Regions from separate parts of the Williamsia sp. SKLECPSW1 genome, predicted to be linked through region 2. Evidence: predicted binding sites of a transcription regulator. Region 2 holds the regulator's gene; the other holds the start of a gene.
What was found. The regulator LexA, encoded in region 2, represses DNA repair genes until DNA is damaged. The targets are predictions, from matches to a motif close to CGAACANNTGTTCG.
Positions count from the first base shown of each region.

Region 1: ACXVUM_RS12870 (DUF222 domain-containing protein) is a predicted target of LexA. The motif match lies at 1,391-1,404, and genes of this name have one in related genera.

Region 1 is NZ_JBTGLI010000001.1:2,729,405-2,732,790, forward strand. It holds gene ACXVUM_RS12870 (DUF222 domain-containing protein) at 1-1,328, opposite strand, end outside; gene ACXVUM_RS12875 (hypothetical protein) at 1,449-2,081, opposite strand; gene ACXVUM_RS12880 (GNAT family N-acetyltransferase) at 2,281-3,386, shown strand, end outside.
Region 2 is NZ_JBTGLI010000002.1:496,077-499,462, reverse strand. It holds gene ACXVUM_RS18190 (putative PEP-binding protein) at 1-179, shown strand, start outside; gene ACXVUM_RS18185 (SDR family NAD(P)-dependent oxidoreductase) at 188-1,078, opposite strand; gene lexA (transcriptional repressor LexA) at 1,150-1,854, opposite strand; gene ACXVUM_RS18175 (LysM peptidoglycan-binding domain-containing protein) at 2,028-2,573, shown strand; gene nrdR (transcriptional regulator NrdR) at 2,778-3,272, shown strand; gene hrpA (ATP-dependent RNA helicase HrpA) at 3,243-3,386, opposite strand, start outside.

The DNA of each region.
Region 1 (3,386 bases), on a different contig from region 2:
CGGGGTGGGTCGGTGGTGCCGTTGGCGACCCACCCGAACCTGCCACGATCAGGGCCGGTGGTGATCTTCTCTGTCTGCCAGCCACCGGGCCGGTCGTGCACGGCCCGATTGTGCGGCCCGCACGCCGGCGCGAGATCGGTGGAATCGGTGTTCCCGCCTGTAGCCCAGTCCTGGTGGGCGTGGTGCATCTCGGTGTGGGTGAACGGTGCCGGACAACCCGGCATGGAGCAGCCCCCGTATTGGGCGAACAACAGGAACCGCTGTACTTCTGAAGCCAGCCGGCGGGTGCGTCCGTAGAACAGTGGTTCCCCGGTCACGTCGTCGAAGACGGCCAGATGCATCTGCGCCCGCGCGGCGAGGGTGAGGATGTCTGTCATGGGGAGGTCGGTGCCGGTGGCGGTGTGCCCGACCCCCGCCCGCTCCCGCAACTGGGATTCGGTGATGGAGATGATGATGTGCGGCGGCAACCCCCGATGCGACACCCCGTACACCCCGCCATCAGCCGCCGCCCGCAGCAACGCCTGTAGGGCGTCGTGATTGCGCTGGGCTTGGCTACGGCTATCGCGTTCGGCCGCCGCCGCGAGCGCCTCGGTGTCAACAGCGTTGTCGTCGCAGCCGCCGCGGGGTGAGTGGTCGTCGTCGGGATTGTTCATCCCCGGCTTCGCCCACTTCGACAGCATCACCTCGAACAGAGCCCGCGTGGTGGGGTCGAGTTTCCCACCCAGCCGCGACATCAAGTCACTGCCCTGCACACCCAACGACAGGGATCGTTGTCGGGCGCGGTCGCGGTCGGATGGTTCGGCACCATCAGGATCCAGATGCGACAACAACCGGGCCCCGGCGCGGTGAATCTCTTTCGGGCTGAAGTTCCGGGCGATGTCGGCGAGTTGTTCCTCGGCCTTCTCCCGCACCTCCGGGGAGGTGGCGGCCGGGACCTTGTCCATCACCGACAACACCGCATCCACATGCTCATGCGACAGGTCACCGTCGGCCATCGCCGCCGCGGTCTCCGGACACCGCGGTGGCAGTGCCTCCCCGGTCATGGCGTGCATCTGCGACAGGGCGAGGACCTGCTTCAACCGGCGTTTCGGGTTCGCCACGCGAAGCCGGTCACCCACGAACTGCGTCAGGGTCGCGCACTGCACCGCACCGAACGCATCCCGATCCGACACATCGAGAATCCGTTGCAGACCTATCGAACCCATCCGACGAACCGCGCGTTCATGGGCGATCGCGAGCTCGGCGACCTCGGTCTCCGAACACGCCTCCGAGGTCGCATCAGCGATCTCATCCAGAAGAACATGCAGCGCGGCATATTTCGCGACCAGCGTTGTCTAGACGGTGTCGTCCACGATGCACCTCCCCCGGGATGTAGCGACCACCCCAAGATAGAACACCTGTACGACATTCGCAAGTGTGTTCGAATTTTCGCGCTGTCGGGTCTCGAGTCAGTTGGTCGCCGAGATGGCAGTCCGGCACGCGGCCACGAAGTCGGCGGGGCGATCGGCCGAGACGGTCAGTTGCCGTACGCGGTTGCCGCGGATGGTGGTCTCGTCTCTCAGGGTCAGAGAGACGGTGCCGTCGCCGTGGCACAGCATGTCGTTTCCGCTCGCGTCGATGCGTAGTCCCGATCGACCGGTGTTCGTCGCGACTGCTGTTCGAACGCCGGAGATCGCAGCCACCGGCACTGGGTACTCGTCGAAGATGCTGTCCCGCAGTGTGATCGCAGATCGCCCGACGTGATGCGGCATGGTGCGCAGCGAGGCCGCGATGCCGACGATCCAGGCCAGTGCGTACAGGTGAAGGGCGGCGAGGAGCCACAGCCACCACCCGTGCCCGAACATCATGGCGACGACGAACTCGACGACCGCACCTTCGATGACCAACACACCGATCACCATCAACAGCAGCGGACGAAGCTCTCTGCCGTAGGCGAATTCGCCGTCGGAAAGACGTCGTCCGCGCAGCCTGCGGGCGAACGCCCGCCACGCCCGGGACTCGATCATGACCACTCGGGCGACGCGATGCGGCAGCACCGATCGCAGCGCTGCCTCGGCAGCGTCACGTCGACTCGTCGTCATCGCGGACCTCGCAGACGTCTCCGGGAGTCTCGTTCTCCATGCTAACTGGTTCCGCCACCGTCGAGGGCCGGCGCCCGCATCCCGGTCGAATGTCCATACCCTGGCGAGGCGACGATCGAGCAGAACACGAGAGCGGGCCGGGACACGCATGACGAGCGACGACCTACACGTCAATCCGCGGAGGCTGCGGCCGAGGAGCGTGCCATCCGGCGACGCGGCGGTGGCGGTGGAGTTGACCCGCGGTGGGGTCCCTGTTCCGGAGCGTGACTTCTTCATCGAGGAGTTCCGCGGCACGACGATCGTGGTCTCGCTTCCTGTGGTGACCGAGTCGGCACTCATGGCGGTGGAGCGGACGATCGAGGAGTTCTCGAGAGGTGACACGCGGCTCGTCCTCGTCGTTCCGGCCGACTGCGTCGCGATGACGGTCGCCACCTGTGGAGGCCTGGCGCTGGAGGATCTGACGCCGTGGGACGACGAGAGGGTCGCCGATCTGTGGCTCGCGATCGCCGACTCGCACACCGTGGTGGTCGGGGCCGCCCCGTCGGCCGTCGCGCGAACGGCGGGTGCCGTATCCGCCGGTGTCCGTGCGACGAAGATGGTGCTCACGGACCCGGGTGGCGGCTGGGGTACCCCGCCGCGAAGCTACGCAGACATCGACGCACATGGCGGGGCCCTCGCGTCGCACCTCTCCGGACGAGGCCTGCACGACGGCGCTTCCGCCGCGCAGCAGGCGCTGACGGGCGGCGCGTACAGCGTGAACCTGTGTCGGGCCGAGGACCTCGAGTTCGAACTCTTCACCTTCGACGGTCGCGGAACGGTCCTCACCCAGGGGCGCTACCTCCACCTGGACCCGCTGCGGGTCGACGATTTCGCCGCGATCGAAGCGTTGGTCGAGCAGGGTGTCCGGGAGGGCGTCCTGAAGCGGCGCAGCAGGAGTGAGATCGCCGCGATGGCTGTCGGAGGGATCGGCGCGCGAGTCCTGCGGACAGGGCATCTCGCGGGCATCGTCGGACTCGAGTCGGAGCGGTACACGGGGACGGGTTTCGCCGAGGTGTCGGGACTGATCACCGTCGCCGCGTTCTCCGGCCTCGGCGCCGGCGGCCTGCTCATCGACGGTCTGTCCGACATCTGCCGCACGCGGGGTGTCTCGAACCTCTTCGCCGTGACCGTCAGTGCCCAGGCCGCGGACTTCTTCGCCCGGCGGGGGTTCCGGGAGGTCGGCCACGACGACATACCGGCGGCGAAGTGGCACGACTACGACGTCGAGCGTCGTCACGCCGCCCGGTGCTTCCTGCGATCCGTCTG
Region 2 (3,386 bases):
GCGTCCTCGTCGGGATGGGCGTCACGTCGCTGTCGAGTGCCCCGACGGCCGCGGCCGCGGTCGGTGCGGCTCTCGGGCGGGTGACACTGGAGACCTGCCGAGCAGCGGCCCGGGCCGTGCTGGCCACCGCCGATCCGGCCGACGCGCGCGCCGCGGCGACAACTGCGCTCGAGGGCTGACCCGCGACTCAGCGGTGAGACCGTACGCGCCCCGACCGGTTCTCGACCTGGGCCACCAGTGCGGACAACGTCGTGTCGCGCGCGAGCAGTGCGTCGGACACCGGGTTGACGACACCCCGCAGCGCCGAGACGCCGATCCACCGGCGCGGCACCTGGATCCGTGGCGCCCTGCTCTCGATGCCCGCGGCGACGGCGGTCGCCACGCGATCGGGATCGATCGGGCGCCGTAGCGGACCCGGGAACGCGCGGGCGACGAGATCTGTTGCCAGCGAGTCCTTCCCGAACGCCACATCGGCGATCGGCGTCCGAACCCACCCCGGATACAACACCCCGGCAGTGGCCCCGTGATGCCTCAGTTCGACGCGCAGGGCGCGTCCGATCTGCTCGACGGCTGCCTTCGTCGCGGCGTAGGGCGCGTTCACCATGCCGTTCAGGTAGGCGTAGGTCGAGGAGGTGACGAGCACGTGTCCACGCGCCTCGATCACCGCGGGGAGCGCCGCACGCACCGTGTTCCACACCCCGGTGAGGTTCACGGCGATCACCCGCTCGAACGTGCCGTCGGCGACGCTCGCCACGGTGTCGGCGGTGTCCCCGCTCGAGATGCCGGCGTTGGCGAATGCGACGTCGAGCCGACCCCATCGTGCGATCGCCGCGGCGACCGCCTCGTCCAGGTCGGACCGGACCGTGACGTCGCCGGAGCGGGAGACGACCCTGGAGTCGTCCATGCCTCGCGCGGCGTCCTGCACGGCCGTGAGCTCCAGGTCCACGAGGACCAGTCGGGCGCCGCGGTCGTACAGGGCCCGGGCGGTGGCGCGTCCGATGCCTCCCGCCGCACCGGTGACGAGCACGACTGCGCCGTCGAGGCTCAGCGGAGGTGTGCGGGCGGGGAGGGGCGCCATGTCGGTGTCCGATCTGCTGTGTGTCGACGGACCGGTCTCGGGCCCGCGCAGCATTCTGACATGCGGTCGGGTCAGATCCTCCGCATGACGGTCACGACCTTGCCCAGGATCACCGCGTCGTCACCGGGGATGGGGTCGAACTGCGGGTTGTGCGGCATCAGCCAGACGTGGCCGTCGGCGCGCTTGAAGGTCTTCACCGTCGCCTCGCCGTCGATCATGGCCGCGACGATCTCACCGTTGTCGGCGACGTTCTGCTGACGGACGACGACCCAGTCGCCGTCGCAGATGGCGGCCTCGATCATGGACTCACCGACCACGCGCAGCAGGAACAACGCTCCGTCGCCGACGAGTTCGCGGGGGAGGGGGAAGACGTCCTCGACGGCCTCCTCGGCCAGGATCGGCCCGCCGGCCGCGATCCGACCCAGGACGGGGACGAAGGTCGGCGTCGGCAACGGGGTGGCCCCGCTGTCGCCGCCGTCGCCGGGATCGTTCTCCTGGACGTTCACCGCCCGTGGGCGGTTGTGGTCCCGCTTGAGGAACCCCTTGCGTTCCAGGGTGCGCAGCTGGTGGGCGACCGACGAGGTCGAGGTCAGTCCGACGGCGTCGCCGATCTCACGGATGCTCGGCGGATACCCCCGCTCACGGACCGACTCACGGATGACGCGCAGCACCTCGAGCTGTCGCTCGGTCAGTGCGCTCTCGGCGGGGGCGGTCGTCTCGCCGGGGGTGATGGTCGTGTCGGACACGGTGTCCTCTCCTTCGCAGTGGCGGCGCATCACGGCGGTGTGCTCGTGTCGCGTCCGTGCATCTGTCCTGCTCGTAGCCCGACCGTAGTGCACCGGGTCACGACTTTCAAACATTTGTTCGACGGTGTGTCGACCCTGTCGGAGTGCCGTGGTAGAACTCGAACACACGTTCTTTCGAACGCCTGATCGAGAAGGAGATCGCGATGAGCCCGACCCTCATGGCCCCCGATGTCACCTCTGCCCGCGGGTCCGCCCGCGTCGCACCCGCCGGCCCCCGCACCGCCCGTCGGCACCCGGCGGATCCCCGGTCCCACCGCGGTGGTCGCGTCGCCGCCGTGGCACCGGCCGCACCGGCGGTCCGCCCGTCCACGGCGCGTCCGCACCGCCGGACCCCGGTCTCCGCGCGTCCGGTCGGCACCCCGTGCCGCGACGGGTCGGGCCGTGGCGGCACCGTCCGTCCCGCCCACGTCGGGTGGGGTGCCGCGCTCCTCGCCGGTCTCGCCCTCGCCGTGGCGGTGTGGGCCGTCGTGGTCGGCGGGTCGATGATCACCGCGGAGCACACGCCCGACGTGGTCGGCAGCAGCGTGGTCCACGTCCGCGGCGGCGAGTCGCTCAGCGCGCTGGCCGCACGCACCGTGCCGGATGCCCCGGTCTCGCAGGTCGTCGCCGACATCCGTGAGCTGAACCACCTGGGGGGATCGGCGCTCACGCCGGGACAACCGCTGCTCGCACCCCGCTACGCCCACTGACACCTCCGTCCCCCTCGGTCGGTGACGATGTACGCACTGCTCGGGTCGACGGTCGAGTGGCCTCTCCTGCTGCCCGACGCGGCCCCGACCACGTCGGCGTCCGCCCGGCCCCCGGTATCCTCGGCCGGTACGGATCATCCCGGTCCGCCCGGCACCGTGGCACCTGCTCACGCCGCCGGCCCGCCGACTTCCGAGGACGTCGCGATGCACTGCCCGTTCTGTCGCCACGAGGACACGCGTGTCGTGGACTCCCGTGTGGCCGACGAGGGTCAGGCCATCCGTCGGCGCCGCTCATGCTCCCAGTGCGGCCGCCGCTTCACCACCGTCGAGAGCGCCGTGCTCGCCGTGGTCAAGCGCAACGGGGTCACCGAGCCGTTCTCCCGGGAGAAGGTCATGCGCGGCGTGCGCCGCGCCTGCCAGGGACGCGCCGTCGACGAGGACCGTCTCGCACTCCTCGCACAACAGGTCGAGGACGCCGTGCGGGCGTCGGGCTCGGCCGAGATCCCCAGCAACGAGGTGGGACTGGCGATCCTCACACCTCTCCGCGAACTCGACGAGGTCGCCTACCTGCGCTTCGCCTCGGTCTACCGCTCCTTCGAGTCCGTCGAGGACTTCCAGCGCGAGATCGACGATCTGCGCGCGGCCGGCCACGTCGGTGCGAGCAGCGGCTCAGGCGGCCAGGGCGTCGATCGCCCGTAGGACCCGTTTCTCCGACACCGGGAACGCCGTCCCGATCCGCTCTGCGAACACACCCACGCGCAACTCCTCGACGAGCCAGTGCGCCTGCTCGTTCACCGCGTCCCGCCGTGTCGG